Regions from separate parts of the Lentzea sp. NPDC020367 genome, predicted to be linked through region 3. Evidence: riboswitches for the same ligand, from Rfam matches in the RefSeq annotation. Region 3 holds a riboswitch; each other region holds the start of a gene.
The links. A riboswitch is a leader RNA that binds a small molecule or an ion and turns the genes downstream of it on or off. The one in region 3 is predicted to bind glycine.
Positions count from the first base shown of each region.

Region 1: linked by a shared signal. The riboswitch ahead of gcvP (aminomethyl-transferring glycine dehydrogenase) and the one ahead of gcvT (glycine cleavage system aminomethyltransferase GcvT) in region 3 are both predicted to bind glycine.
Region 2: linked by a shared signal. The riboswitch ahead of gcvH (glycine cleavage system protein GcvH) and the one ahead of gcvT (glycine cleavage system aminomethyltransferase GcvT) in region 3 are both predicted to bind glycine.

Region 1 is NZ_JBIRVV010000006.1:116,638-126,851, reverse strand. It holds gene gcvP (aminomethyl-transferring glycine dehydrogenase) at 1-2,245, opposite strand, end outside; glycine riboswitch at 2,294-2,400, opposite strand; glycine riboswitch at 2,404-2,499, opposite strand; gene ACH413_RS25710 (Clp protease N-terminal domain-containing protein) at 2,556-3,527, opposite strand; gene ACH413_RS25705 (MerR family transcriptional regulator) at 3,615-4,181, opposite strand; gene ACH413_RS25700 (bifunctional nuclease family protein) at 4,487-4,960, opposite strand; gene ACH413_RS25695 (MerR family transcriptional regulator) at 5,084-5,641, opposite strand; gene garA (glycogen accumulation regulator GarA) at 5,675-6,124, opposite strand; gene gcvH (glycine cleavage system protein GcvH) at 6,238-6,621, opposite strand; gene ACH413_RS25680 (CDP-alcohol phosphatidyltransferase family protein) at 6,664-7,245, opposite strand; gene ACH413_RS25675 (hypothetical protein) at 7,368-7,583, opposite strand; gene ACH413_RS25670 (ANTAR domain-containing protein) at 7,837-8,505, shown strand; gene ACH413_RS25665 (STAS domain-containing protein) at 8,659-9,018, shown strand; gene ACH413_RS25660 (ATP-binding protein) at 9,015-9,677, opposite strand; gene ACH413_RS25655 (ATP-binding protein) at 9,816-10,214, shown strand.
Region 2 is NZ_JBIRVV010000019.1:89,537-99,750, forward strand. It holds gene ACH413_RS42675 (hypothetical protein) at 1-380, opposite strand, end outside; gene ACH413_RS42680 (hypothetical protein) at 380-562, opposite strand; gene ACH413_RS42685 (MFS transporter) at 922-2,370, shown strand; gene ACH413_RS42690 (TetR/AcrR family transcriptional regulator) at 2,380-3,060, shown strand; gene ald (alanine dehydrogenase) at 3,115-4,227, opposite strand; glycine riboswitch at 4,453-4,545, shown strand; gene gcvH (glycine cleavage system protein GcvH) at 4,610-4,993, shown strand; gene ACH413_RS42705 (L-serine ammonia-lyase) at 5,022-6,386, shown strand; gene ACH413_RS42710 (hypothetical protein) at 6,373-7,002, opposite strand; gene ACH413_RS42715 (hypothetical protein) at 7,042-7,635, opposite strand; gene ACH413_RS42720 (helix-turn-helix domain-containing protein) at 7,640-7,993, opposite strand; gene ACH413_RS42725 (TROVE domain-containing protein) at 8,070-9,659, opposite strand; gene ACH413_RS42730 (VTT domain-containing protein) at 10,150-10,214, opposite strand, start outside.
Region 3 is NZ_JBIRVV010000003.1:128,623-138,836, reverse strand. It holds gene ACH413_RS12960 (3-hydroxyacyl-CoA dehydrogenase NAD-binding domain-containing protein) at 1-810, opposite strand, end outside; gene ACH413_RS12955 (acetyl-CoA C-acetyltransferase) at 878-2,080, opposite strand; gene ACH413_RS12950 (GNAT family N-acetyltransferase) at 2,136-2,570, opposite strand; gene ACH413_RS12945 (acyl-CoA dehydrogenase family protein) at 2,677-3,813, shown strand; gene ACH413_RS12940 (CaiB/BaiF CoA-transferase family protein) at 3,810-4,934, shown strand; gene ACH413_RS12935 (hypothetical protein) at 5,271-5,450, shown strand; gene ACH413_RS12930 (transcriptional regulator) at 5,615-6,106, shown strand; gene ACH413_RS12925 (hypothetical protein) at 6,279-6,647, shown strand; gene ACH413_RS12920 (DUF3817 domain-containing protein) at 6,662-6,964, shown strand; glycine riboswitch at 7,010-7,100, shown strand; glycine riboswitch at 7,101-7,192, shown strand; gene gcvT (glycine cleavage system aminomethyltransferase GcvT) at 7,289-8,383, shown strand; gene glyA (serine hydroxymethyltransferase) at 8,397-9,662, shown strand; gene ACH413_RS12905 (hypothetical protein) at 9,829-10,214, opposite strand, start outside.

The DNA.
Region 1 (10,214 bases), on a different contig from region 3:
CCGGTCCCGCGGTCGGCTGCAGTGGGTGGTTCGGCAGGAACGGGGCGAGGTGGGACTTCACGCCGATCGGGCCGACGCCGGGGCCACCGCCGCCGTGCGGGATGCAGAACGTCTTGTGCAGGTTCAGGTGCGAGACGTCCGAGCCGAACTTGCCGTAGCGGGCCAGGCCGATCAACGCGTTGAGGTTCGCGCCGTCGACGTACACCTGGCCGCCCGCGTCGTGGACCAGGCCGCAGACCTCGCGGACGGTGTCCTCGTACACGCCGTGGGTCGACGGGTAGGTGATCATGATCGCGGCGAGGTCGTCGGCGTGCTCGGCGACCGTCGAACGCAGGTGGCCCATGTCGATGTTGCCCTTGTCGTCGCACTTCACGACGACGACGCGCATGCCGGCCATGACGGCGGACGCGGCGTTGGTGCCGTGCGCGGACGACGGGATCAGGCAGACGTCGCGGTCGGCGTTGCCGTTGGCGCGGTGGTAGGCGCGGATCGCCAGCAGACCGGCGAACTCACCCTGCGAACCGGCGTTGGGCTGCAACGACACCGCGTCGTAGCCGGTGACCTCGGCGAGCCACTCCTCCAGGTCGGACACGATCTTCAGCAGACCGGCGGCGTCCTCGGCGGGCGCGAACGGGTGCAGCGTCGAGAACTCCGGCCACGTGATGGACTCCATCTCCGCGGTGGCGTTCAGCTTCATCGTGCACGAGCCCAGCGGGATCATGCTGCGGTCCAGCGCGACGTCCTTGTCGGACAGCGCGCGCAGGTAGCGCAGCAGCGCGGTCTCGGAGCGGTGCGCGTGGAAGACCGGGTGCGTCAGGTAGTCCGAGGTGCGGCGCAGGTCGCCCGGGATGCCGTCGGCGGTGTCGGCGTCGATCGCGTCCACATCGGACCCGGTGACACCGAAGGCGTTCCACACGGCGACGATGTGCGCGCGCGTGGTCTTCTCGTCGCAAGCGATTGCCACGACGTCGTCGTCGACCTTGCGGAGGTTGATGCCGGCCTCACGCGCCTTCTCGACGACAGCGGCGGCCTGGCCCTCGACGCGGACCTGGACGGTGTCGAAGAACTCGCCGTGCACGACGTCGAGACCGGCCTCGCACAGGCCCGTGGCGAGCACGGTGGCCAGGCGGTGCACGCGGGTCGCGATCGACCGCAGGCCCTCGGGACCGTGGTAGACGGCGTACATGGACGCGATCACGGCCAGAAGAACCTGCGCGGTGCAGATGTTCGACGTGGCCTTCTCACGGCGGATGTGCTGCTCACGCGTCTGCAGCGCGAGGCGGTAGGCCAGCGAGCCGTCGGAGTCGACGGAGACACCGACCAGACGGCCGGGCAGCTGACGCTCCAGGCCGGACCGGACGGCCATGTAGCCGGCGTGCGGGCCACCGAAGCCGATGGGCACGCCGAAGCGCTGCGTGGTGCCGACGACGACGTCCGCGCCGATCTCGCCCGGCGCGCGCAGCAGCGTCAGCGCCAGCAGGTCGGCGACGACGACGGCCTGCGCACCGGCGGCGTGGATCTCCTCGATCAACGCGGCCTGGTCGCGCACGACACCGGAGGCGCCGGGGTAGGACAGCAGTACGCCGTAGAAGTCGCCGCCGAGGCCCAGGCCCTCGATGCCCTGCGACAGGTCGGCGACGACGATCTCGATGCCCAGCGGCTCGGCGCGCGTCTCGATGACGGCCAGCGTCTGCGGCAGCGTGTCGGCGTCGATGACGAACTTGTTCGACTTGGACTTGCCCGCGCGGCGCACCAGCGTCATCGCCTCGGCGGCGGCGGTCGACTCGTCCAGCATGGACGCGTTCGCGGTCGGCAGGCCGGTCAGGTCGCCGACCATGGTCTGGAAGTTCAGCAGCGCCTCGAGACGGCCCTGCGAGATCTCCGGCTGGTACGGCGTGTACGCGGTGTACCAGGCGGGCGACTCGAGCACGTTGCGCAGGATCACGCCCGGCGTCACGGTGTCGTAGTAGCCGAGGCCGATCATCTGCGTCATCGGGCGGTTCCGCGAGGCGAGCTCACGCAGTTCGGCCAGCGCCTCGGTCTCGGTGGCCGGGTCGGGCAGGTCCAGCACGAGATCGCGCTCGTGGATCGACGAAGGCACCGCGTGCTGCGCCAGCTCCTCGAGCGACCCGACGCCGATGACGTCGAGGATGCGCGCGAGTTCGGCGGGGCGCGGACCGACGTGGCGGTCGGCGAACGGGGTGCCGTGCTCGAGAGCTGCGAGCGGAATGCGGTCCTGCGTCATCAAACGCCTCCGGGGGCTGCGGGCACACGTGTCCTGGTGCCCTCCCCGCTCTGTCCGTACCCCGAAGGGCGCCTGAGAGGTTCACCCACCGGTAAGGATGGGCTTTCACCGTCGGCGGGATCCCCAGAAAAATCCTGGTGATCCACTTTCCAGAGGCGTCTCGCTCGGCGGTCCTGGATGCCTGAGAGGTTCCCGGGGAGGGACTTGCTCCTTCGGCGCCGGGCTCGAAACCCGGTCTCTCCCGCCTGAGTTCAGCGACTACCCGAGAAGAATACCCGCAGGCAGCCCCGCTAGTCCCCAGGGACGCGACCTACATCTCAGTGCCAAGACCGGCGAGCACCTCCGCAACGGGGTCCGCCGGGTCGTCGCGCAGCGCCACGAGCAGGTGCGCGGTGCCCACGACCGCGTCTCCGCGCCGGGCGGCGACGAGCTTCGCCCGTTCCATCGCACGCTCCACCTTGCCGCCGCTGACGGGCAACGCGGCCAGGTCGATCCCCGCCTCGCGCAACGCCGCCGCCCCGCCCGACTCGAACTCCGGCTTCAGCCTCCTGCCTGCCACCGTCAACTGGCGGTCGACCGCCAGCACCGCCTCCACCAGGTCGCGAGACGACACTTCTCGCCTCGCGGCCACGGCCAGCCGTCCGGCCTCGTTGCGCACGACGGTCAGCACCGGCCCGCCCAGCCCCTGGCCGCGCGCGACCCACCGCACCAGCCAGCGCACGTACCCGCCGCCGGACTCACCCTCCAACGCTCCCGCCTTGCGCAGCAACCGCACGGCGGGCGCTTCCTCGACCTCCGCGTGGGTTCGCGCGGCATCCGCCCGCACAGCGGCGGCCATCGCGTCGACGTCCACTCCGCGCAGCACGAACAGGTCGGCGGCACGTCCGGAACCCTGCTCCAGCAACGCGAGGGAGAGGTGGGTCGTGGTCAGCACGCCGTCGCCGGCCCGGGCGGCCGCCGCGAGCAGACACTCCTCCAGCGCACGGCTGACGGGCGGCACGGTCTCGATGACCAGGCGGTCGCAGGCGACGTTCAGCAACGCCGTGACGTCCGGATGAGCCTCGGGAACGACGCCACCGTCGTCGTCGGCCCAGTGCTCGGCCCCCCGCGCCATCGCCTGGGCCCGCAGCGACTTCACGCCGAGCTTGCGGCCGGGTCCGATGGTGTCGATCAGCGAGATCAGCAGGTTCTCGGTGCCGAGGAAGCCGAACTCCAGCCGAAGCGCGCGCTGCGCCGCCGCTTCCAGCACCTTCACGACCTGGTAGGAGGGGGTGATCGTCATGCGGGGAACGCTAGGGACCGATGCGGTCTGGTCGCTGCCGCCGACCGGCCATCCCACGGCGCCAGTCGGCCACGTTTCCCAAACCGGTCAGCCGGTGGCGCGCTCGCGACGCCGGCGGGTCAGCTCGTCCTCGGTCATCGGGGCGATCTCGACGCCGTCCGCACGTTCGGCCGGGAACTCGTGGATCGTGCCGGAGATCTCGCGCATCGCACCGCTGACCGCGATGCCGAACACGCCCTGACCGCCCTGCAGCAGATCGACGACCTCTTCCGGCGAGGTGCACTCGTAGACGGTGGTGCCGTCGGAGAACAGCGTGATGCGCGCCAGGTCCTGCACGCCGCGGCGCCGCAGGTGGTCGACCGCGACCCTGATGTTCTGCAGGGAGACACCGGTGTCCAGCAGCCGCTTCACGACCTTGAGCACCAGGATGTCCTTGAAGGAGTACAGCCTCTGGCTCCCGGAGCCGTGCGCCATCCTTATCGTCGGCGCGACCAGCCCGGTCCTTGCCCAGTAGTCGAGCTGCCGGTACGTGATCCCCGCGATCTGACACGCCGCGGGTCCTCGGTAACCGACGAGCTCGTCCGGCAGCGAGGAGTCCGGGAACAGTTCACCCTGCAGCCCGGATTCGGCCCTCAAGGGCGCTTCCTCGACCACGCCTGCCTCCCCTCGGAACGGCCACGAAACTCATGACCGTCAAGCCGCTACGTCAGCTCGCGCGAACCAGCGACGTCCACTCGAGTTCGACGGTAGGACCGGTCCGAGGGCAGGTCAACGCGACGCGCGGGGAGAGGCGACCCTCAACCTCAAGTGGAGAGTCATGCCGTCACCCGAAACGGGACGTTCAGGTGACGTTTAGTGATCGTTTAGCGATTAAAACGACCGTAAGTAGTCCGATCGAGGGACATCCAAACGAACTGACTCACGGTCCATACGAGACGGAGTGCGACACCCTTGAAAACTCAGGTGTCCGCGCCTCTGAAGTCTTCAGGGGACACGGAGTCGAGGAACTCGCGGAACTTCTCCACCTCGTCCTCCTGCTCGTCCGGGATGATGAGGCCCGCCTCGGCCAGGACGGACTCCTCGGCGTGGATGGGCACGCCGACGCGCAACGCCAGCGCCACCGAGTCGGACGGCCGCGCGGACACCCGCACGTCGCCGTCGAACACGAGCTCGGCGAAGAAGGTGCCCTCCTGCAGGTCGGTGATCCGCACCTGCTCGAGGTTGCGTCCCAGTGCTCCGATGACGTCCTTGAGGAGGTCGTGCGTGAGCGGACGGGCAGGACGGACACCCTGTTGTTCGAGTGCGATCGCCGTGGCCTCCACGGAGCCGATCCAGATCGGCAGGTACCGCTCACCCTCGGTTTCACGGAGCAGGAGGATCGGCTGGTTCTGGGGCAGCTCCACCCGGACGCCCACGACGCGCATCTCACTCATCGGGTCTCGCCTCCCTCTGACTCGTTGGGGAGTACCCGGTTCGCTCCGAGCATCCCCCGGCGTATGCGTTCGACGCTACCCGCCAAGCGGGCCGTGTGCTCAATTGTTGCGGGCAGAAAGTGATCAAGATGATTGCCGCAAGCCCGCTCTCACCAACAACGTGTGCAACGAGGTGAACAGGTCAGCCAATTCCCGAACCGTCTCGGGATCTGAGAAGGACTTCAGCACGACCACCTCGTGGTCCGCTGCCGCGCGAACCGCGCGCAGGTGTTCGCGCTCGACGCCGAGCCCGGTCATCGTCCGGATCGTGCGGAGCGCGGTGATGTCCTCGGTGGTGAACCGGCCGCCGGGGCCGGGGCGCAGCAGACCGTCGCGTTCCAGCTGGGACAGTTGCTCGGCGGTGAAACCGGTCTGGGACAGCAGATCGATCCGCGACAGCGACGTGGCGTCCTCGGGGACGGAGTCGAGCTGCTCGCGGATCACTTTGAGCGGCAGGTACCTGTCCCGTTGTGCGGACAGCACGAACCGCAACCTCTCGACGTCCGCCACGGCGAACTGGCGGTAGCCGGAGGCGGTGCGTGCCGGGCGGACCAACCCCTCCGCTTCCAGGAAGCGGATCTTGGAGATGGTGACGTCGGGGAACTCGGGACGAAGCTGTGCGAGCACAGCTCCGATGCTCAAGACCCCGCGTTGTGGCCGCCCGGCCGTCACGCGTCAGGCTCCCGCGGAGCCAGGACCCGTCAGGAAGACGAGACGGAACTTGCCGATCTGAACCTCGTCGCCGTTCGCGAGGACGGCCTGGTCGACCGGCTCACGGTTGACGTAGGTGCCGTTGAGGCTGCCCACGTCGATGACGACGAACTCACCGCTCTCCCGGCGGAACTCGGCGTGCCGGCGCGAAACCGTCACGTCGTCCAGGAAGATGTCGCTGTCGGGGTGGCGCCCCGCACTCGTCGTGTCACGGTCCAGCAAGAACCGGGAACCGGCGTTCGGGCCGCGCTTCACCACGAGCAGCGCGGAACCGGCGGGAAGGGCGTCAACACCGGCAACAGCCGGCTCCGGGGCGGGGGTGCCTTCCATCTCCTGGAGGAAGTCCGCCCGGAAGACGGAGGTCCGCTCCGGGGACTGCTCCGGCGGAACGCCTGGGCCGTCGTTCGTGCTCACCTGAGCTCTCCTCCTGCTGCTGGATCCGTCACTTCCGGTAAAACCTATCGCGTTGGGGTCACCGCCTTCAGCGCGGCTCCCCTTCCGGCCGAAGATCCGGCGAAAGATCGACGTCACTCCTTCTCCACCAAGGCCTTGTACGCCTCCGCGTCCAGCAGGCCTTCCAGCGCCTCGGGGTCGTTCAGCCTGATCTCGACCATCCAGCCCTCGCCGTACGGATCGGTGTTGACGGAGTCCGGCGTCTGGACCAACGCGTCGTTGATGGCGACGACCTCGCCGTCGAGCGGCGAGTAGAGGTCGGACACGCTCTTGGTGGACTCGACCTCGCCGAACGTGTCGCCGGCCGCCACGGTGTGGCCGACCTCGGGCAGCTGGACGAAGACGACGTCACCGAGCTGTTCCTGGGCGTAGTCGGTGATGCCGACGCGCACTGTGTTCTCGCCGCTGGCGGCGATCCACTCGTGCTCCTCGGTGTAACGAAGCTCCTCGGGAATCAACTGACTGCGCTCCTCGTGCTGAACCTGTATGGGGTGATCTTTTCACGCGACCGTGCGAGGTGTGCCCCGCAGGGCCAGGAAGAACTGGTAGACGTACAGCAGCGCCGACCACAGGTAGAGCGCCCCGCCCCACACCGTGAACGCGTAGGCGACCGGCTGGGCGGCCTGCGCCCACGCCGAGTCGCCCTGCGCGAGCAGCAGCAGGGGGAAGGCGTACAGCAGGTTGAAGGTCGCGGCCTTGCCCAGGTACGTCACCTCGAACGGGCCCCAGCCCCGTTGCCGCAGGATCAGCAGGCAGATGCCGACGACGATCTCTCGCCCCACGAGCACGAGGGCGACCCAGAGCGGAACGATGTCCCTGATGACGAACGCCAGCAGCGTGCAGAACACGTAGAGGCGGTCGGCGGCGGGATCGAGCAGCGCGCCGAGGTTGCTCATCTGGTTGAGCCAGCGCGCGAGCTTGCCATCGAGCCAGTCGGAGAAGCCCGCGAAGACGAGGACGAGGATCGCCCAGCCGTCTTCGCGGGGTCCCAGCAACAGGTAGAGGAAGAGCGGAACACCGGCCAGCCGCAACACGCTGAGCAGGTTCGGAATCGTCAGCAGGCGATCAGCCGGATCACGCACACCCGCACTCTAAACGAGTGACTGCGCAAGGGCTGCCGGATGGCGTCACGGCACGCGGTGCGACTGGTTGCGGGTGGTGCCCGATGTTCGATCTCACTGTGTTCGTTTCGTGCGGGTAAATCTCAGGCTGTCCGGGTGAACGTCCATCCTCGGCGCTGCATCTCGGCCCCGGTGATGGCGTGCGGGCGGCCCCGGTCGTCGCGGCCCACCCAGCGAGCGCGGAAACCCTCGAGCACGTAGGCGTGACCCCGGCTCCACACCACGCTGCAAGGCGTGGTCGGCAGCGCGGAATCGCAGTCTGCGTCCTGCATCGGCTGGGTTTCCATGGCGGTTCTCATTTCAGTCCCTCCGTGACATCAGGGATGTCGCGCACCGGGGCTCCGGCGTTATCCCTGGAAACGAATTCTGTCGGACTGTGGTTCAGAACACGTGTCCTGTTTGGGTCCTAAGCGTTAACTGGATCGAACCGCGCGCCGAGCTGTTCGGGCCCGAAGCGCAGCGGAAGAGCGGGTCCTTGCCTGCGCAACCGTTCGTCGTACGACGATGACCGCACGGCTCGTCCAGTTCATCGGCCGGGCCTAATCTCAGCGCGTGAACCAGGTGAAATTCGGTGCGGAACTCATTTCGCGGGTGATGGACCACCTGTGCTCGCAGCTCGACGGCTGCGAAGGCGTGGGCCTGAGCGTGTGGCCGGACGGCAAACTGCTGAGGGCCCTCGGGGTGGCCGTGGAGCTCGACGCCGAGCAGCTGAGCAGCGGCGCGGGACCGCTCGTCGAGGCCTCGCGCGACGAGCGGCAGGTGTCCGGGAAGGTCGGCGGCGTGGACGTGGTCGCGGTGCCGGGCAGCTGGGGGGACAGCGGGCCGGTGGTGCTCACCGTGTACCTCTCGCACGCGCCCCAGGTCGCGGATCTGAAGGCCATCGAGGAGATCGAACCGCTCATCGCGACCGCGGCGGCGGTGGTGGAGTTCTGCGCGGGCGAGGTGATGCGCGCCGACCAGATGGTCCGGATGGTCCAGCACCGCCGCTACATCGAGCAGGCGAAGGGCCTGGTGATGGGAGCGCGGCCGAGCGCGCCCGGTGAGGCGTTCGAACTGCTGGTGCGGGCGAGCCAGCACGCCAACGTGAAGCTGCGGGACGTGGCCACCGCGTTGGTGCTGGTCGTGGGCGGAACGCTGGAGGACAGCGCGGAGGAGGTCGTCGAGCCGCCCGCCGCCGCGTTCGAGGTGGCGCGAAGACTCTGGGAGGCGCTGCGTGTTTGAACCGACCATTGTCTGGGTATGGACATCTCGATCTGTCCTGTCGAGCGGTCACTCCCGTACGGTGGTGCCCGCAGCGGTTGAGCCAGCAGCCGCACAGGAGCCGCTGCAATGGCGGCTCCCTTGTATCTGTTTATCGCGAGAGGGAGTACATCGGTGACTGTGCAGGACCCGCGTGCGGAGCAGACCATCGCGCTGTCGGTGAGGCAGCCGGCGCCCGGTGCCACGGTCCTCGCCGTGTCCGGCGAGGTCGACATGGTGTCCGCGCCCACGCTGCGCGACGCCCTGGTCAACGGCATCGCCGACGGCGGCACCTTCGTGGTGGACATGACGGGCGTGACGTTCCTCGGCTCCGCCGGTCTGGCGGTGCTCGTGGAGGCCGCCCGGCTGGCCCAGCGGGAGAACGCCGCTCTCAAGGTGGTGGCGACCGCACGGGCGGTGACGCGCCCGTTGGAGGCGACCGGGCTGGGCGAGGTCTTCAGCCTGCACGACTCCGTCGACTCCGCCCTCGGCTAACGCATCTTCACGGTGAGACGGTTGCCCGCGGCCGTGAGTGCCTCGGCGACGTCGTGGAGAGCCTGTTCCACTCCGCTCTTCTCGACGCCGAGCCCGCTGAGGTCGACGGTCAGCGGCACGGTTCCACCTCGTGCCGCCGTGGTCAGCGTGCGGCGCAACGACGGGCCTGCCTCGGCCGGCACGTTTCCGCGCACGACCGCTACTACGCCGGAGGAGGTCTCGTGGACCTGGACGTCGCATTCAGGCGCGGCCCGGGCCACGGGCAGTGCGGGCGAACGGGCTCGACGCAGGCGCACGGTCGTGCCGCTCGCCCTGCGGTCGATCTCGACCTCGTCCACGCTCTCCCGCATGAGCAGAAGTCCCCGGCCCCGCGTGGTCAGCGCGGGAGGCGGTACGCGCCACTGGCCGTGGTCGGCGATGTCGACGCGAGCCGAGCCGTCCGCGTCGACGCGGGCACGCACCTCGATGGTGCCGCCCGCCAGGCCGGGGTAGGCGTGTTCCACGGAGTTGTTGACCGCTTCACTGACCGCGAGAACGAGGTCGCCGGCCTCGTCCTCACCGAAGCCGCTGCCCCGCAGCCATTCGCGAAGCTGGTGCCGCACAGGCGCCACCTCGTGCGGGTCCGCCGGGAATCTGAGGGCAAGGAAGTCCTCGTGCACAAGCACAGCGCTCCCTCGTGTTGGTTGCTTCTGCCAGGTGATTTCCCAGGCCACGGCACTACTACACGTGTGAAATGAGATCGATTCGGGTACGGCGTTGACGTACCCGCCTTCAGCAGAACGGACTACGAGGTGGCTGTGACTCAATTGTCAGGCGTCGAGCTTCGGATGGCCGCGGATCCCACGCAGCTGTCCATCGTGCGTGCGGTCGCGGCGGACATCGCGATGCGCCAGGACTTCGACCTCGACTCGATCGAGGACCTGAAGCTCGCCGTGGACGAGACGTGCTCGACGCTGATCACCCTGGCGGCCCAGGACGCGGTGCTCAGCTGCCACTTCGCGGTGGACGACAAGGGTGCCGTGCACGTCTCCGCGAAGGTGTCCGCGAAGTCCGCGGCCGGCCCGGACGAGGCCAGCTTCGGCTGGCGGGTGCTCACCGCGCTCGTCGACTCGGTGCAGACCGCGGTCGAGGAGACCGAAGGGTTCGTGGTTCACATCGACCTCGTGAAGTCCACGGCAGGGGCGGTGGATGCGTGA
Region 2 (10,214 bases), on a different contig from region 3:
GGATCGTCGCGGAAGATCGGCAGTTCGGTGGTCATCTCGGCCGGAGTCTCCTCCGGCAGTTCAATGACACCTGATCGAGTGAAAGGGTTGCGCAACGGCCGGCGCCGCTCGCGGTGAGGCAGGCCCTCGCCGATCAGGTGCTGGTGCGCCATGTTCCAGATCTGGCACGGCCACCGACGCCGGCGCAGCCAGCCGGGACAGGCCTTGCAGCGGCCGTCCTCGTCGGGCTGGTGCACGGTCAGCAACAGCCGCCAGCCGTCCGCCAGGCGGTGGATCTCCGCACGGGCCAACGGAACCAGCGCCTCCGCTTCTCCGTGCTCTGCGACTTTGTCCAGCAGTGCCAGGCGTTGCAGCACCGCGTCGCGGAGGGTCTCGTCCATCACATCTTCGCCGTGGCCTGGTCGAGCAAAGAGCCCAGCCGACGCGTCTGAGTGGCGGACATCACAGCGGTCTCGCCAGGAGGCGTGACCAGCAGAACCCGGTCGTTCTCCACCAGAACGGTCATCGACCTGTCCCGACCGAACGGGTCGTGGCAGTGGATCCATCCCTGTGGTTCAGCCATGGAATCTCCCTTCGAGGGACACCCGACTCCGTCTTCATCGGCCGAACCCCCTGCTCGCCGCACAGGGAAACACCGAATTCACTCGTTTGCTGGACGGGCACGACGCGGCCAGTGGTCCACTCGGGGAAACTTTTGGGTCGCGTTTCGGTGGGGGTGCTGGGCGCGGTGTGCCAAGGCCCGCTATATTTGGTGACGGCGGCCCCGCTCCCAGTGACCCCCAGGCTGGTTGAGCGCGGCCGCCCTTTAATTTCTCCCCCTTCTTTCCTGGCAGGTACTTCGCGCACCCTCTGCGCGAAATTCGTTGCGCCCCGCCCTCTCGTACGCTGTAAGTTCCTCGTACACCGTAAGGGGGAGGAACGATGACTTCGACGACCGAGAAGGTCGGGGTGCACCCGCACCCCCAACGCTGGGCCGTGCTCGGCGTGCTCTGTCTGTCCGTGATGGTCGTGGTGCTGGACAACACCGTGCTCAACGTGGCGATCCCGTCCATCTCGACGGGATTGGACGCGAGCACCGCGGACATCCAGTGGATGATCAACGCCTACTCGCTGGCGCTGGCGGGCCTGCTGCTCACGACCGGATCGCTGAGCGACCGGTTCGGCCGCAAGCGCGCGCTTCTGGTGGGCCTGGCGCTGTTCGGCACCGGTAGCGCGGTCGCCGCCTACGCGGGCTCGTCCGAGGCGTTGATCGCGGCCCGCGGCTTCATGGGGATCGGCGCCGCTGTGTTGATGCCCGGCACGCTCGCCGTGTTGATGCAGTTGTTCGACGACAAGGAACGCCCCAAGGCCATCGGCATCTGGGCCGCCGTCACGAGTCTCGGCTTCGCGGCGGGGCCGGTGATCGGTGGCGCGCTGATCAAGCACTTCTGGTGGGGCTCGGTGTTCCTGATCAACGTGCCGGTGGCGATCCTCGCGATCGCGGCCGTCGCGCTGCTCGTGCCGGAGTCCAAGGACCCGACCGTGCGCAAACCGGACGTGCTCGGCTCGATCCTGTCGATCATCGGCATGGTGTCGGTCGTCTACGCGGTGATCGAGGTGCCGGAGCACGGGTTCGGCTCGGCCGAGTTCGGCGTTCCGGTGGCGATCGGGCTCATCACCATGACCGGATTCGCGTTGTGGGAACGGCACACCGCCGATCCGATGCTCGACCTCGGGTTCTTCCGGAACCGCCGTTTCACCGGCGCGGTGGCGTCCGGAGTGCTGGCGGCGTTCGGCATGGCGGGCTCGCTCTTCCTGCTGACGCAACACCTTCAGGGCGTGCTCGGCTACAGCCCGCTGGAGGCCGGCGTGCGTGTGGCGCCGATGGCGATCGCGTTGCTCGTCACCAGCAACACGTTGGGACAGCTTGTGATGAAGCTCGGCGCGGGCAGGGCGATGCTGCTCGGCATGACGATCGTCGCGGGCGGCGTGGCGTTGCTGTCGATCGGCACGACCTACCCGCCGACGCTGGCCGGGCTGATCCTCATCGGCGTGGGTGTCGGTGTGTCCCAACCGGTCGCGGTCAACGCGCTGATGGGCTCGATCCCGCCGGAACGCGCCGGCATCGCGTCCGGGCTGTCCGGCACGCTGACGGAACTGGGTTCCTCGTTCGGCATCGCGGTGCTCGGTGCGTTGCTGTCGGCAAGGTTCGTGGCCTCGTTGCCGGACGGCGTTCCAGGGCGATCACTGAGTGAGGCCTTGCACAGCGGTGCGGACATCACGGTCGTGCGCGAGGCGTTCTCCAACGGCATGAGCGTGAGCCTCGTGATCGGTGCGATCGCCGTGTTCCTGGGAGGTGTTGTGGCCAGCGTGCTGCTGCGGCGTGCCTAGGATCGCCTTGTGGAGAGCGTCTGGTTCAGCAAGCCCAGGCCCGGCAGCGGGCAGCCCCTCGGTCTGAGCCGTGAGGCGATCGTCCGCAAGGCACTGGAGCTGCTGGACGAGCACGGCATGCAGAAGCTGTCCATGCGCAACCTCGCCGCGCAGCTCGGCGCGGCGCCGATGTCGCTGTACTGGCACGTGCCGACGAAGGACGCGTTGATCGAGCTCTGCCTGGACGAGATCTACGGCGAGTTCGACCTGCCGGAACCCGACGCCGAGTGGGAGCCCGCGCTGCGCGGGATGATGCACACGCTGCGTCATCTCGCGCAGAAGCACCCGTGGTGGGTGCGTGCCATCGGGGAGCACACCACGATCGGCCCGAACTCCGTGGCGATGGCGGACTCGTTGCTCGAACCCATGCGGGCGGCCGGTCTGTCGATGGCCGAGGCGGCGCTGTCGGCGTCCACGGTGTCGAGCTACGTCATGGGGTTCGCGATCGCCGAGGTGAACTTCGCCGGGCGGGGCAGGATGGACAAGCCGCCGCCGGACCTGGGCAAGATCGCCGACCTGTACCGCGAGAAGCACCCCCGCTACGTCGAGATGCTGGACAACCCGGCGGTGTGGTCGCTGGAGGGGCAGTTCGAGTTCGGCCTGGACTGCGTGATCGACGGCATCAAGGCGCGCGTCGCCGCCCTCAGATAGGCGAAACCCCCGCAGCGATTGACGCGTGCGGGGGCCTCATTCATTCAGTTGGCTTTAGACGACGGTCTCCAGCGGCGTGTGCGCGAGGCCGGTCGCCTCGGCCACCGGGCCGTTGGTCAGCAGGCCGGCGTGGACGTTCAGGCCCAGGGCGAGCGAACGGTCGTCCTTGAGCGCCTTCTCCCAGCCCTTGTCGGCCAGCGCGACCGCGTACGGCAGCGTCACGTTGGTCAGCGCGTAGGTCGAGGTGCGCGGGACGGCGCCCGGCATGTTCGCCACGCAGTAGAACACCGAGTTGTGGACCTCGTAGGTCGGGTCGGCGTGCGTGGTGGCGCGGGAGTCCTCGAAGCAACCGCCCTGGTCGATGGCGATGTCGACGAGCACCGAACCCGGCTTCATGTCGGCGACGAGCGCGTTCGACACGAGCTTCGGGGCAGCGGCACCGGGGACGAGCACGGCGCCGATGACCAGGTCGGCCTCGCGGACGGCCTGCTCGATGGCGAACGAGTTCGAGGCGAGCGTGCGCAGGCGGCCCTGGAACTGGGCGTCGATCTGGCGCAGGCGGTCGACGTTGGTGTCGAGGATCTGCACGTCCGCGCCCATGCCGACGGCGATGGTGGCGGCGTTGACGCCGGCCACGCCACCGCCGATGACGACCACGCGGGCCGGGGCGACACCGGGGACGCCGCCGGGCAGCACGCCACGGCCGCCGGAGGGCTTCATCAGCGCGAACGCACCGACCTGCGGGGCCAGCCGGCCCGCGACCTCGGACATCGGGGCGAGCAGCGGCAGCGAGCGGTTCGGGAGCTGCACGGTCTCGTAGGCGATGGCCGTGGTGCCGGACGCCAGCAGCGCCTCGGTCAGCGGCTTGTCGGCGGCGAGGTGCAGGTACGTGAAGAGGGTCTGGCCGGCGCGGAGACGGGGGTACTCCTCGGCGATCGGCTCCTTGACCTTGAGAACCAGGTCACCTTCCGCCCACACGTCGTCGGCGGTCGGGAGGATCTTGGCGCCCGCGGCGAGGTACTCCTCGTCGGTGATCGCGGAACCGAGACCGGCGCCCTGCTCGACGTACACGTCGTGGCCGCGACTGGTCAGTTCGTGCGCACCGGCAGGCGTGAGAGCGACGCGGTACTCGTGGTTCTTGATCTCGCGAGGAACTGCGATCCGCACGATGACTCCTCCGTTCGGTGGGCCGACATCTCATAATGTGGGCCAGTCGGAAGGTCATGTCACTGTGCGGATCGCACTATCCGGTAACCCTCTGGTTGTTCATCTAGGACAGAGCGACCTGAGCCTCGTTCGCGTTCCGCTCGACCGTCCCGCGTTGACACTCGGCGGGGGCCGCACATAGCGTTCGCGCCGAGAACTGAACACCGGCCGCGGCGCGCAAGCGTCAGAACCCGAGTGGGAGAGACCTCGACGAACCGGTCGGGGCGCCGAAGGGGCAAGCTCCCGCACACTCTCAGGCAGCAAGACCGCTCGGGGTAGGCAACTCTGCACGGCGGAGGGGGCGCAAGTTTCCTGACCCGTCACAGCCAGAGGAGTCGTCGCCGTGGAGTTCCCCGAGAACCTGCTCTACACCGCCGAGCACGAGTGGGTCGACTGGACGCCGGGCACTCAGGACCCGCTGACCTGCGGAATCACCGAGTACGCCGCTGACGCGCTCGGCGACATCGTCTTCGTCCAGTTGCCAGAGGTCGGTGCCAAGGTCGTCACCAACGCGGTCTGCGGCGAGCTGGAGTCCACCAAGTCCGTCAGCGACCTGTTCTCGCCCGTCACCGGTGAGGTGATCGAGGTCAACAGCGCTGTCGTGGACGACCCGGCGATCGTGAACAGCGACCCGTACGGCGCCGGCTGGTTGTTCAAGGTCCGCGTCGAGTCGGCCGAGAACCTCCTCACGGCGGCCAAGTACGCCGAACTCACCAAGTCTGACTGACCGCTCCACCACCACGAGGGACTGATCAGTGGCGATCAGCGTTTTCGACCTGTTCTCCGTCGGCATCGGACCGTCCAGTTCACACACGGTCGGACCGATGCGCGCGGCCGCGATGTTCGTCGAGAAGCTCGGCGCGAGCGTGTCCGAAGTGGACCGCGTGCACGTCGAGCTGTTCGGCTCGCTCGGTGCGACCGGCCACGGCCACGGCAGCCCCAAGGCCGTGTTCCTGGGCCTGGAAGGCAATCATCCGGAAGAAGTCGACCCCACGGCCGCGGCCCACCGCGTCGAGGAGATCGTCTCCAGCAAACGGCTCAAGCTCGGCGGCGCGCACGAGATCGACTTCGTGCACGACCGCGACCTCGTCATGCACCGCCGCAAGTCACTCCCGTTGCACCCCAACGGGATGAGCTTCGAGGCGTTCGCGGACGGCAAGTCGGTCGAGCACGCCGTCTACTACTCGATCGGCGGCGGGTTCGTCGTCGACGAGAACGCATCGGGCACCGACCGGATCAAGCCGGACTCGACGCCGTTGGCCCACCCGTTCCTGACCGGCGACGAGCTCCTCGCGCGGTGCCGCGAGACCGGCCTGTCGATCAGCGAGATCATGATGGCCAACGAGCTGTCGTGGCGCACCGAAGCCGAGGTCCGCCAAGGACTTCTGCACATCTGGCACGTCATGCAGGAGTGCGTCGAACGCGGCTGCAACGAGCACGGCGTCCTGCCCGGCGGCCTGAAGGTCCGCCGCCGTGCCGCCGAGATGCGCAAGACGCTGGAGAAGGAGCACTTCGTCACCGACCCGTTGCGGGTCATGGACTGGGTGACCCTCTTCGCGCTGGCCGTCAACGAGGAGAACGCGGCAGGCGGCCGTGTGGTCACCGCGCCGACCAACGGCGCGGCCGGCATCGTCCCGGCGGTCCTGCACTACTACACGAAGTTCGTGCCGGGAGCCTCCGACGACGGCGTGGTCCGGTTCCTGCTGACGGCAGGCGCGATCGGGGTGCTGTTCAAGGAGAACGCGTCGATCTCCGGCGCCGAGGTCGGCTGCCAGGGCGAGGTCGGCTCGGCCTGCTCGATGGCCGCCGGTGGCCTCGCCGAGGTGCTCGGCGGCACCCCCGAGCAGGTCGAGAACGCCGCCGAGATCGCCATGGAGCACAACCTCGGCCTGACGTGCGACCCGATCGGCGGTCTGGTGCAGATTCCGTGCATCGAACGCAACGCCGTCGCGTCCATCAAGGCCATCACGGCTGTGCGCATGGCTTTGCGCGGTGACGGTTCGCACTTCGTGTCGTTGGACAAGGTCATCAAGACTATGCGGGACACCGGCAAGGACATGTCGGTGAAGTACAAGGAGACGGCTCGCGGCGGACTCGCCGTGAACGTCATCGAGTGCTGAACTCCTCCGCGAACCAGTCGACGTGCAGGAACGCGTCCTGCGCGGCCTCGCTGTCCACTCCGGACAGACGGTCGCGCAGGGCGGGGCGGAACAGCCACTCCCGCATCTCCTCACCGGGCGTGGGGTTCTGCCAGACGAGCAGGCTGCCGTAGTCGCCCTTGGTGGTGCACTGAACGGCGGACGTCCACTCCCTGACGAGGTGCACGACCACCTCGTCGGGGAACGTGTCGACCAGGCGCAGCCACGGGGTCAGGCTCTCGTCCAGAAGCGCGGCGGTCTGGAACAACGCGTCCAGCGCGGGCCAGCGCTCGTCGTCCCCGGCAGCACGCCGGATGGCGCCGGTCAGCTGCGCGCGCAGGGCCGCCCGCTCGTTCTCCGGCCAGGTGAAGGGTCTCGCCAACGCCAGTCCCTCGGCGAGCGAGGCGTGCGGATCGTCCTCCATCACCTGGACCACCCGGTACGCGAGCCGCCGCCAGGCGGCCTCGTACTCGTCCTCGTCGAAGCAGCCGGGAGGGTGCCAGACGAAGTTCAGCAGGAGGTCGTCCGAAACCAGTTCGGGATCCCCGTCGAGCAGCGTCAGATCTGCCTCGGTCAGGACGCGTCCACAACACTTCACGCACTCAGCCTAAGCAGCTGCGGCAAGCGAAATAGAGCGTCAGGCAAGCGCGTCGATCTGCATCACCGCGTACTGCGCGACCTCGTTGTCCATTCCGGACAGACGGTCGCGCAGCGCTGGGGTGAGCAGCCAGCTCCGGATCGGCGCAGCCGGTTCGTCCCAGCGCAACCAGCCCCCGTCGCACGGGTCGCCGCCGCTCAGGAAGTCGTACGACCACTTGTGAGCGAGCTCCGCGACGGCGGCGTCCGGGAGACCGTCGACGACGGGCAGCCACGGCGTCAGGTCCTCGTCCATCTGCGCGGCGGCCTGGACCAGTTCGTCCAGGTCAGCGCTGTCCGACGCGCGGACGATGATCTCGGTGAGTCTCGAGCGCAGCGCGATGCGTTCGGCTTCCGGCCAGGCGGGCAGGTTGGCCCACGTCAGACCCTGGGTGAGCCGGCTGTCCGGGTCCCGTTCCAGCAGATCGAGCACCCTGGGAGCGAGCCGTCGCCAGGCGAGCTCGTACTCGTCCGGCTCGAAGTGGTCCTCGACCTCCCAGGCGAACTGCCACACGACGGTGTCGGGCACCAGCGCGGGATCGCCGTCGAGCAGCTCGAGCTCGGCCGAGGTCCAGCAGAGTCCGCAGCCCTTCACGTGCTCAGCGGGCGTCGTACACGGCCTGCGCGGCCAGCACCTCGGGCATGCGGCCCTCGAGGAGGTGGATCAACGACAGCAGCCGCTCGGCCGTGTCGCGGCCCAGCGGCGTGAGGCTGTAGTCGACGCGCGGCGGGTTCGTGTTCTGGGCTTCCCGGTGCACGAGGCCGTCGCGCTCCAGTGCCTGCAACGTCTGCGACAGCATCTTCTCGCTGACCCCGTCGACGCGGCGGCGCAGTTCGTTGAACCGCAGTTGCCCGTCGGCGAGCGCGGTCAGCGTCAGGCTGCCCCACCTGCCGGTGATGTGCTCCAGCGTGGGACGCGACGGGCACGCTTTCGCGAACACGTTGTAGTCCATAGCAGCATCATACCTGGTCAAAACGCTAACTGAAAGTAAGTGTGAGAGCTCTCCGCGTCAGGAGAGCCCTCACACCTCAGAACGGCCAGGTGGCGTTCTGACCTGCTTCGAGCAGCGGCACCATGCGGAAGGTCGCGTCCGTCAGGCCGCCGAATTCGTGGCGGTTGGCCTTGCCGGTGGCGTACGCGGCGTTCCGGTACCCGCCGAGGTTGAACCCGTAGATCGGCACGTGCCGCGGCACGACGTCCGAGGCGCCCTGCCCGTAGTGCCCGGACATCGTCTGCATGTCCGAGATGACGAACACGCGGTCGTGCCCCTTGTAGGTGCGCTTCAGCGACCCGACGATGTCGGTGCCGTGCCCGACCTCGCCGATCCGCTTGAGGAACCGGTCGACCTCGCGGATCACCGAAGCGCCCCGCGCGATGTCGTGCCGGAACGTGCCGTCCGCGAACCCGACGACGTCGACCTGCTCGCCCTTAGCGCCCAGTGCGACGCCGAAGACCGCCGCGGCCTTGGCCGGGGTGACCTTCGACCGAGCCGAGATCGTGCCGCCCGTCATCGACGCCGAGGTGTCGATCAGGATCAGCGACCGGCCCGCCAGGGCGGGCAGGTTCGACAGCGACGCCTGCAGTGCCTGGTCCAGGGCGTGGCCCCAGCGCAGGCTCGGCGCCGCCTCGTACGCGGACAGGAAGCGGAACGGGAACTGCCGCGAGCGCGCGACCTGGCCGGGATCGGCCAGACGTGCCGCGACGGCCGCCGCTGCCTCGTCGGACATGCCGGCCTCGTCGAAGTTGCGCAGGTTCCGAAGCAGAGCCATGTAGCCCATCGACGGCGCCAGTGCTTCCCACACCTCACGGGTCAGCGGTCCCTGCAGCCAACCGGCCACGGACTCCCACGTCATCCCCGCCTGGCGCAGCACGTCGACCGCGTCAGGGCGCTGGAACAGCGAACGGCGCTGCTCGACCGGCCACGCCATCAGCTCACGCCGTGCCGCGATCACGCGCAGCTCGGCGGGAACGTCCGCCTCCGCGGAACGGCGGCGGTCCAGCACGTACTGGAAGAGCGCGCCCTGCCACGGAGCGCCGGCCGAGGGGTGGGCGAGGTTCAGCACGTCGGCCATCCGGAACCCACGGGCGTCGCTGTCCCACTTGAGGACCGCGCGCTCGTTGTAGAGGCGCCCGACGGCGTCGGCGATGCCGCGCTTGATCGGCTTCGGCACGCGCCGGCCGTTCGTGCTGGTCCAGTAGGCCAGGAGTTCGCCCGGCTCGTCGGCGCGCTGCAGCACGGAGTCCACGACGGCGCGGTTGGTGACGCCCGCGCTGGACTCGGACACGAGCCGTGCCAGCACGAACTCGGCCGCGCCCACGAGCGACGCCGTGCGCATGTTCGCCTCGCTGCGCAGCCACGTGAGCAGGCGCGCGGTCCACTCGGGATCCGACAGCGCCGCCTCGTGGACGAGCTGGGCGAAGCGGTTGTCGCGCTGACCACCGGACTCGTAGAAGGTGTCCTCGCCGCCCATGTTCGACACGGCGAGCAGGAACAGCTCGGACTTCGTGTCACGGGCGTAGCCGTCGCCACCCTCGTAGGTGCGACCGGTCGGTTCCGGCGCCGTGGCGACCGGGCTGGTGCCCGCCGGACGTGCGCGGAAGATGTTGAACTTCGCCATCGGCTCTTTCCCCCTCGGAAAAAACAAAGGGGAGCCCACAAACCCCACACGTGTCCGAGATCAAAGTCGCGGAAGGTACGTTGCTGCTCTGCCAGTTGAGCTACAGCCGGTTTCCCGTCTGGCGGGACTCGAACCCGCAACCCGCCCATTAACAGTGGAAGTAACCCTCTGCTTCGCACCGGACACGTGTGAAGTTGTGCGCTCCCGAGATCAAACGCGCCCACGGTCGGGTTTTCATCTCGAATGAAGTAACCGTGGACTTTCGCACCGGGTGCTCATTTATGTAACCACGCCGCGCCAGTGATTTAATTCCGGCCGATGTGAAGTTGGTGGACGCCCGAGATCAAATCGCGGGGGGTGACGTGCCCACCGAGGTGGGCGAAGACCGGCCGAAACCGGCTTCAGGGGTCGAACCTGAGAATCACCAGAAGTAACCCTCCGCTGCGCACCGGGCGCACACTCATACAACCACGCCGCGCAAAGGGTTTTCCTAAGGCGCCGCCTTCACGAGCCGGCGCAGCAGGTAGAAGAGGCCGACCGTCAGCAGGAACCCGA
Region 3 (10,214 bases):
GATCATGTTCTTGGAGACCTGACCGGAGGCCAGTTCCACGAAGTAGCGGCCCTCGATCTGCAACGCGGTGTCGAAGTCGACGTAGGCACCCTCGACGGCCGTCGCCATGATCTTCTCCGGCGCCGGGTACACGCCGTGCGACTTCTTGCTCAGCACCGCGGGAGCCGCGGCGAGAAGGCCGTAGCTGTTGGGATCGCCGAACTTCAGGTCCGGCACGCCCGCGCCCTGGACGTCCCACGGCTGCGTCGGCGCCGGGTTCGCCTTGATCCACGCGACGGCCTCGGAGATCAGTTCCTCGCGCGTCTCGACGACCTGGTGCACGATTCCGGCCTGCAGCGCGCGTTCCGGCCGCAGCTGCTTGCCCTCCATGAGCAACGGCAACGCCTTCTGCACGCCGAGCAGGCGCACCATGCGCGTGACGCCACCGCCGCCGGGCAGCAGGCCCAGCGTGGCCTCGGGCAGGCCGACGCGGATCTTGTCGTCGTTCACCACGATCCGGCGGTGCGAGGCGAGCGCGATCTCGAACCCGCCGCCGAGCGCGGTCCCGTTGATCGCGGCCACGACCGGCTTGCCGAGCTTCTCCAGCCGCCTCAGCTGGGACTTGAGCTCCTCGACGCCTTCCAGCGCCTGCGAGGCGTTCTCCGGCGTGATCGCGATCAGCACGTTGAGGTCGCCGCCGGCGAAGAACGTCTTCTTGGCGGACGTGATGATCACGCCGGTGATGTCGTCGCCCTCGAGCTTCGAGACCGCGTCACCCATCAGTTCGCGGTACTCGTCGTTCATCACGTTGGCGGAGCCGGACATGTCCATCGTCAGGGTGACGATGCCGTCCGCGTCCTTGTCGTAGTGGAACGTGCCAGAAGAATTCGACACCGGCTCAGACCCTCTCGATGATCGTCGCGATACCCATGCCGCCGCCCACGCACAACGTGGCGAGGCCGCGGCGCAGGTCCCGGCGCTCCAGCTCGTCCAGCAGCGTGCCCAGGATCATGCAGCCGGTGGCGCCCAGCGGGTGGCCCAGCGCGATCGCGCCGCCGTTCACGTTGACCTTGTCCTCGGGGATGTCCATGTCCCGCAGGAACTTCAGCACGACCGACGAGAACGCCTCGTTGACCTCGAACAGGTCGATGTCCTCGACCGAGAGCCCGGCCTTGTCCAGCGCCTTGCGCGCGGACGGTGCCGGCCCGGTGAGCATGATCGTCGGCTCGGTGCCCACGACGGCGACGGAGACGATCCGGGCGCGCGGGGTCAGGCCGAGGGCCTTGCCGGTCGCCGCGGAGCCGATCAGCATCGCCGCGGCGCCGTCGACGATCTGCGACGAGTTGCCCGGCGTGTGCACGTGGCTGATGCGCTCGACGGTGGGGTAGCGGTCGATCGCGACGGTGTCGTAGCCGAGGTCGCCGTGGAACTGGAAGCTGGGCTTGAGCCGCCCGAGCGACTCCACTGTGGACTCGGGACGGATCGTCTCGTCCTCCTTGAGCACCACCGTGCCGTTCTGGTCGACGACCGGCACCACGGACCGCTCGAACCGGCCGTCCTTCTGCGCCTCGAACGCGCGGGCGTGCGACCGGGCGGCCCACGCGTCGACGTCCGTGCGGGAGAAGCCCTCCAGCGTCGCGATCAGGTCGGCCGACACGCCCTGCGGCACGAACGACAGGTCGAAGTTCGTCGCGGGGTCGATCGCCCACGCGCCGCCGTCGGAGCCCATCGGCACGCGCGACATCGACTCGACGCCGCCCGCCACCACCAGGTCCTCGAACCCGGACGCGACCTTGGCCGCGGCGAGGTTCACCGACTCGAGGCCCGAGGCGCAGAACCGGTTGAGCTGCACCCCGGCCGGACGCTGGTCCCAGCCGGCGGCCAGCACGGCGGTGCGGGCGATGTCGCCGCCCTGCTCACCGAGGGGAGACACCACGCCGAACACGACGTCGTCCACCGCGGAGGTGTCGAGAGAGTTGCGTTCGGACAGCGCGCGCAGCACACCAGCGGCCAGATCGACGGGCTTCACGCTGTGCAGCGACCCGCGCTTCCCCTTGCCGCGCGGCGTGCGCACCGCGTCGAAGATCAAGGCTTCGCTCATGACACCACGCTAGGCCCGCGCGTTGGAGCTGGCCATGACCGTGAAGGGTGACCGATTAGCTCACCCGGAACTCCATGTGCTCCGGTTCTTCGGTGTCGACGAAGCCCAGGCGTTCGTAGAGGCGGCGAGCAGGCAGGTTGTGGTCGTACACCTGCAGTCGCACGATCTTCCAGCCCTCCTCGGCTGCCCACTTCTGCACCGTCCTGACCAGCGCCTCGCCCACGCCACGGCCTCGGTGGGAGTCGCGGACCCACATCGAGTAGAGGTAGAGCCCCTCCGGCTTCGCGGTGGCGGCGACCAGGGCGACGGGACGGCCGTCGAGCGCCACGAGCTTCAGGCCCTCGGCCGCGCGGTCACGCCACTCGTTCTCGGTGTACGCCTGCTCGCGCGCCAGGGTGGAGCCGAACTCCTCGGGGTCGCTGGCCAGCGCCTCCAGACGGGTGTCACGCCAGAGCTCCCACTCGTCCGGCATGACCTGGTGGATCTGCATACGAGGCAGTCTGGACGACCGGGGTGGGAATTTCGCTCAGTTTTTCGGGTCCGCGCAGGCGCGGCGGTCATGGCGTGGATCACCGCCCGGTGGTTTCGTGGACCGCATGGCAGAGCGTCGATCGCGGTGGATGGACAGCGACCTGGACCAGTTGCGCCAGCTCGCCCGCACGTTCATGGAGAAGGAGGTCGTGCCGCACCAGGAACGCTTCGCCGAGCAGAAGCAGGTCGACCGCGACCTGTGGCGCAAGGCCGGTGAGCTCGGGCTGCTGTGCCTCAGCATCCCCGAGGAGTACGGCGGCGGTGGCGGCACGTTCGCCCATGAGGCCGTGTTGCTGGAAGAGCAGGCACGGGCCGGTGACAGCTCGTGGGGCAACAGCGTGCACAGCGGCATCGTGGCGCACTACCTCAACTCCTACGGCTCCGAGGAGCAGAAGCAGCGCTGGCTGCCCAAGCTCGCGTCCGGTGAGTACGTCGGCGCGATCGCGATGACCGAACCCGGTGCGGGCTCCGACCTCCAGGGCATCCGGACGAAGGCCATCAGGGACGGCGACGAGTACGTCATCAACGGCTCGAAGACGTTCATCACCAACGGCCTGCAGGCCGACCTGGTCATCGTCGTCGCCAAGACCGACCCGGCCCAGGGCGCGCAGGGCATCTCGCTGCTCGTCGTGGAGAACGACATCCGGCGCGGCCGCGTGCTCGACAAGGTCGGCATGAAGGGCCAGGACACCGCCGAGCTGTTCTTCGACGACGTCCGCGTGCCCGCGACCAACCTCCTCGGTGAGCAGGAGGGCCTCGGGTTCATCCAGCTGATGCACCAGTTGCCGCAGGAACGCCTGATCATCGGCGTCTGCTGCATCGCGGGCATCGAGGCCGCCGTGGACGTCACGCTGAAGTACGTGAAGGACCGCAAGGCGTTCGGCAAGGAGCTGATCAAGTTCCAGAACACCCGGTTCAAGCTCGCCGAGTGCGCCACCGAGGCGGCCGTGACCAGGGCGTTCATCGACGAGTGCATCGAGAAGCACCTGAAGGGCGAACTGGACGTGCCGACCGCGGCGATGGCGAAGTGGTGGGCCAGCGACCGGTTGAGCAAGGTCGTCGACGAGTGCGTGCAGCTGTTCGGCGGCTACGGCTACATGAACGAGTACCCGATCGCACGCGCCTGGTCCGACGCACGCGTGCAGCGGATCTACGGCGGGACGAACGAGATCATGAAGGAAATCATCGCGAGGTCCTTGTGACCGGCCCTCTCGCAGGGCTGCGCGTCATCGAGCTCGCCGGCCTCGCGCCCGCGCCGTTCGGTGCGATGGTGCTGGCGGACCTCGGTGCCGACGTGATCCAGGTGCACAAGCCGGGGAGCGTGCAGACGATCCCCGGCGACTTCCTCGGCCGCAACCGGCGCTCGATCGCCGTCGACACGCGCAAGCCGGAGGGTGCCGAACTGGTTCTCGGACTGGTCGAGCGCTCGGACGTGCTGATCGAGGGCTTCCGGCCGGGCGTGACCGAACGGCTGGGCATCGGCCCCGCGCAGTGCCTGGCCCGCAACCCGCGCCTTGTATATGGACGCATGACCGGCTGGGGCCAGGACGGGCCGCTCGCCGACCGCGCCGGCCACGACATCAACTACATCGCCGTCGCGGGTGCGCTGGAGCCGCTGGGACGGGCAGGAGGGCCGCCGTCGTTCCCCATCAACCTCCTGGGCGACTTCGGCGGGGGAGGGCTGCTGCTGGCTCTGGGCGTGCTCGCCGCACTGTATGAACGGGAGCGCTCCGGACGCGGCCAGGTCGTGGACACCGCGATGGTCGACGGGGCGGCGCTGCTGACGACGTTCCTGCACGGGATGCGGTCCGCGGGCATGTGGTCGGGCGGGCGTGGCGAGAACATGCTCGACGGTGGAGTGCCGTTCTACGACGTCTACGAGGCCGCCGACGGGCGGTACGTGGCCATCGGCGCGCTGGAGGAGAAGTTCTACGCCGACCTGGTGCGCGTGCTGGGCCTGGAGGACGCGCCCTCGCGCAACGATCCGGCGAACTGGCCTGAGCTGCGGGAGCGCATCGCGGCGGCGGTGAAGACCCGGCCGCGGGACGAGTGGGCTGACCTGGCGCGGGACACGGACGCGTGCCTGGCTCCGGTGCTGACTCCTGCCGAGGCGGCGCATCACCCGTACAACGCAGCCCGCGACACTTTCGTGGACGTGTCGGGCTCGCCGCACCCGGCTCCGGCGCCCCGGTTCGACCGCACTCCCGCGGCGGTTCCCACGGCTCCTGTTTCGCCCGGAACGAACACCGGGGAAGTGCTTGCCGACATGGGTGTGGCGGCCGATCGAATTATGGAACTGCGGCGGTCTGGAGTAATTGGATAATGCTCGGACGCGCATTAATAGCGCCACGAAGGCGTGACGGTGCGTGATGGGGTGAGTTCGGCATCCGGGTGAGCCCCGGTGCAACAGTCTCTCTTCCAAGCTGTGGGATGCGAGGGAGTCCGTGTTCACCTCGTGCCCAGGACATCGGCGCTGTTGAGGCCCCTCTTTAGCCGCCATTCGGGTGACATTGGCCGTCACGCAGGCGTGCGTCCCAGGTAGATCCTGGGACGAGTTGGGCGTGGTCGTTGTTCATCGCAAGGGTGAATGAGGGACCATGACGGGTGACACGGGCGGTCCGCCGCCTGACCGGTGAACCACACGGACGGAGAGGTACCTGTGAACCTCAAGAAGGTGCTAGTGCTGGCGGGCGTCGCGCTGGTGCTGTTCCTCCTGATCACCCAGCCCGAGCAGTCCGCCTCGGCGGTGCAGCAGGTTCTCGGCTGGCTGCGTCAGGGCGCGGAGTCGATCATCACCTTCATCAGGAGCCTCTTCGGCACGGCCACCCCGCTCAGCTAGTGACGTTGGGTGATCTTCGGCCGTCTGCGTTGAGCCGGATGGGTGGAATGAGGCCAATCACGCACTGGTAACGGGTGTTCTGGGGATTCAGGGTCTGGCGATTGTCAGACCTACCGAATACCTTCCGCTGCAATGGCCGATCCCCGACCGACGAGGAGGCACATATGGTCGAGGACTCCGGGGTCCACGAGCTGTTGCAGCAGTGGGCGGCTGAACGGTCTGATGACGCAGAGATGCAGGAGGTGAACCGGATCAAGAACGCGTGGCTCGCGGAGGCTCCCCCCTCGGCGCCAGGCATCCCCGTGCAGCGGGGAGGCAGGAGTGGGTCGCGTGGCTTGGTCAAGGTCGACTCGGCGGATCCGGCCTACGTGGCCGCGATGCGCAAGCGGGCGCCGGAGGCACCCGAGGCACTGCTCGCCGCCGCGGCGAGCTACTGGCAGCTGGTGGGCGACGTCGCCGAGGCCGAGCAGTGGTGGGACGCGGGCATCAGCCCGTTGGACCAGCGCGCGCTCGACTACCGCGCGGCCGGCCTGTCTCCTGCCGATCTCGGGAGGCGCCTGGGACCGATGACGGTTCTCCAGCACCTTCGTCGTGGCTCCGCCGCGGCCTGGTGCGTTGCTCGTCTGCAGAGGCAGCGCCGGGACGGCGTGGCGTAGTGGACCGGGCTGTCGGAGGCGGCAGCCCTGTATCCATTCGTTGAACGGGCACGCGCGCTCGTGCGGGGCGCGCTCGCCAACGTTCGTTCGCCGTTTTTCCGCTGAGGGCCGAGGCCCTCACACCCCACGGGGCGGTCTCCTTCCGGAGACCCACCCAAGTAGTGTGGAGGTCGTGCGCGGCCTCCTTACTCCCCAACGTGTGCTGATCGCGTTCGCCTGTCTGGCGGCGCTGGTCGCCTGTTGCGGACTCGCCTGGTGGCAGTGGCAGCGCTTCGAGTCCGCCAGCGGCACGTTCCAGAACCTCGGGTACGTGCTCCAGTGGCCGCTCTTCGGCCTCTTCCCTCTCTTCATGGTGTGGCGGTTCCGTCGGCTGGCACGTCAGCGCCGTGACGAGGATCCGGTTGCGCCTGCTCTGGAGCCGATGGCTACCGTTGTCGCCGTCAAACCCGCGCCTGTCGAGCAGTTCGACGACGAAGAAGACGCGGAGCTCGCGGCCTACAACCGCATGCTCGCGAACCTCAACGCGCGGGACGGTCGTTGAGCGAAGGCGGGCAGATGAAGGGTGCGTTGACCCGGTTCAGGGTCATGGCTTACGTGGTCGGAGTCTTCCTGCTGCTCCTGGTCGTGGCCATGGTGCTCAAGTACGCCGCGGACATGGGCGGCGCGATGAAGGTCGTCGGCCCGATCCACGGCTTCCTCTACGCCATCTACCTGGTGATTTCCGTCGACCTGGCGCTGAAGCTGCGCTGGTCGATCAAGGGCACCCTGCTGGTGCTGCTCGCCGGCACGGTCCCGTTCCTGTCCTTCTGGGCGGAGCGCAAGGTGGTCGAGAAGACGGCGCAGGGCGTGCCGCTGTGACGTTTGGCCTGCTAGCGTCTGGGGCTACCAACTGAACACGGCCGTCGATGTCGCGCGGAAGAGACCCCTCCAGCAGGGGCGCCGAAGGAGCAATCCCTCCCCGGAATCTCTCAGGCACAGGTACCGCGCGACGAAGGCAACTCTGGAAAGCAGGCTGCTCGGCAGCCTCGCCCACGGTGCAAGCCACTTCGGTGGTGAAGCTCTCAGGCTCATGACAGAGGGGGAGGCTCGCTCTAGTGAGGAGTCTCCGATGGATCGTGTCATTCTTCTGATGCCTCAGCCGGCCGCGTCCGGCTCTTCGGCGCACCCTGGAGGAGCGTTCTGATGTCCCGCCTCACGCCTCTGAACGCCGAGCACGAGCAGCTCGGCGCGATGTTCACCGACTTCGCGGGCTGGCGGATGCCGCTGCGCTACTCGTCCGAACTCGCCGAGCACCACGCCGTGCGCACCACCGCTGGCCTGTTCGACCTCACGCACATGGGTGAGATCGTCCTGACCGGACCGCAGGCGGGCGAGGCCCTCGACTACGCGCTGGTCGGGCACATCTCCGCGCTGGCCGTCGGCAAGGCCCGCTACACGATGATCACCCAGGCCGACGGCGGCGTGCTCGACGACCTGATCGTGTACCGCCTGGGCGACCAGGAGTTCATGGTCGTCGCGAACGCCTCCAACGCCGCCGTCGTGGCTGAGGCCCTGGTCGAGCGCGCAGCCGGGTTCGACACCGTCGTCACCGACAAGTCGACCGACTACGCGTTGATCGCGATCCAGGGCCCGAAGTCCGTTGAGATCCTCTCCGGCCTGACCGAGACGGACCTGGCGTCAGTCAAGTACTACGCCTCGTACCCTTCCACCGTGGCCGGAGTCGACGCGTTGCTCGCGCGCACGGGTTACACGGGCGAGGAGGGCTTCGAGCTCTTCGTCGCACCCGCCGACGCGCCGGCCGTCTGGGCCGCGCTGCTGTCCGCGGGCGAGGCGCACGAGCTCAAGCCGTGCGGTCTCGGCTGCCGCGACACGTTGCGCCTCGAAGCCGGAATGCCCTTGTACGGCAACGAGCTCACGACGTCGCTGACGCCGTACAACGCGAACCTGGGCCGTGTCGTGAAGCTCGACAAGCCCGGCGACTTCGTGGGCCGCGACGCGCTGGCCAAGGTCGCCGAGTCCGGGGTGGACTCGGTCCTGGTCGGACTGAAGACGCCCGAACGCCGTGCCCCGCGCCACGGTTACGCGGTGCTCAACGGCGACGAGGTCGTGGGCGAGGTGACGTCGGGCGCGCTGTCCCCGACCCTCGGCTACTCCGTCGCCATGGCCTACGTGTCACGGGCCAGTGCCGAGCCCGGCACCCCACTGCTGGTCGACGTCCGCGGCAAGAAGCAGCCGGTCGAGGTCGTCGCACTTCCGTTCTACAAGCGCGCCAAGTAGGGAGATTCTCCAGATGTCCGACCAGTTCAACGCTTCCCTCGCGGAGTACGACCCCGAGGTCGCCGAAGCCGTTGCGGCCGAGTTGGCGCGCCAGCAGGGCACTCTCGAGATGATCGCCTCGGAGAACTTCACGCCCGTGTCGGTGTTGCAGGCCCAGGGCTCCGTCCTCACGAACAAGTACGCCGAGGGGTACCCCGGCCGCCGCTACTACGGCGGCTGCGAGCACGTGGACGTCGTCGAGCGGCTCGCCATCGAGCGCATCAAGTCGCTCTTCGGCGCGGGCTTCGCGAACGTCCAGCCGCACTCGGGCGCGCAGGCCAACGCGGCCGCGATGTTCGCGCTGCTCCAGCCCGGCGACACGATCCTGGGCCTGGACCTCGCGCACGGCGGCCACCTGACGCACGGCATGCGCATCAACTTCTCCGGCAAGCTCTACAACGTCGTGCCGTACCACGTCGCGGACTCCGACGGCCGCGTCGACATGGCCGAGGTCGAGCGCCTGGCGACCGAGCACCGCCCGAAGCTGATCGTGGCCGGCTGGTCCGCCTACCCGCGCCAGCTGGACTTCGCCGAGTTCCGCCGCATCGCGGACTCGGTCGAGGCCTACCTGATGGTCGACATGGCGCACTTCGCCGGCCTCGTCGCCGCCGACCTGCACCCGTCGCCCGTGCCGCACGCGCACGTCACGACGACCACGACGCACAAGACCCTCGGCGGTCCCCGTGGTGGCGTGATCCTGTCGAACGACGCCGACATCGCGAAGAAGATCAACTCGGCGGTGTTCCCCGGCCAGCAGGGCGGTCCGCTGGAGCACGTCATCGCGGCGAAGGCCGTGGCGTTCAAGCACGCCGCCTCGCCGGAGTTCGCCGACCGTCAGCGTCGCACGCTGGAGGGTTCGCGGATCCTGGCCGAGCGTCTGTCGCAGGCGGACGTCGCCGCGGCCGGCGTGAAGGTGCTGACCGGGGGCACCGACGTGCACCTGGTCCTCGTCGACCTGGTCAACTCCGAGCTCGACGGCAAGCAGGCCGAGGACGTGCTGCACCAGATCGGCATCACGGTCAACCGCAACGCCGTTCCGAACGACCCGCGTCCGCCGATGGTGACGTCCGGTCTGCGGATCGGTACGCCCGCGCTGGCCACCCGCGGGTTCGGCGAGGTGGACTTCACCGAGGTCGCCGACGTGATCGCGGAGGCACTGAAGCCGGGCGCGGCGATCGACGAACTGCGTGCGCGCGTCGAGGTGCTGGCGGCGAAGCACCCGCTGTACTCCACGCTCTGAGCTGAGAAACCGAAGGGGCGCCACCGGAGATCCGGTGGCGCCCCTTCGGCTTTCGTGACCCTGGAGCGAAACGACGGGAACCCCGGCCCCTTCCCCAGGGCCGGGGTTTCACCGTGTCAGGGTGATGTGTGTCTCAGATGGACCGTCCTAACGGGATGCTGTGGGGTTACGCAGCCGGAGCCGTCACACCAGGCGGGAGGCACTCGACGTTGCGCTTGCCGTTGGGCTGGATCACGAACCACGTGCCGCCGATGCCCTGGCCGGCCCACTTGCCCGGCGCCGGGTCCTTCGAGTACGTGTAGAGACCCCAGCCGTCGATGGCGACCTGCTTCTTGCCGTCAGCGCGGGTGATCAGCGAGACCAGCTTGGAGTCGACGCCTTCCAGCTGCGGGATCGTGTCCGCGAACAGCGGCGGCCACGTCACGGCGCACTGGTCGTTGCAGTTGGACTTGCCTTCCGGCTTCGGGACGTCCTTGTCGAAGCGGTAAAGGGTGCGGCCGTCGCCGTCCTGGACGACCTGACCCATCTTGTCCACGCTCTTGCCGACCAGCC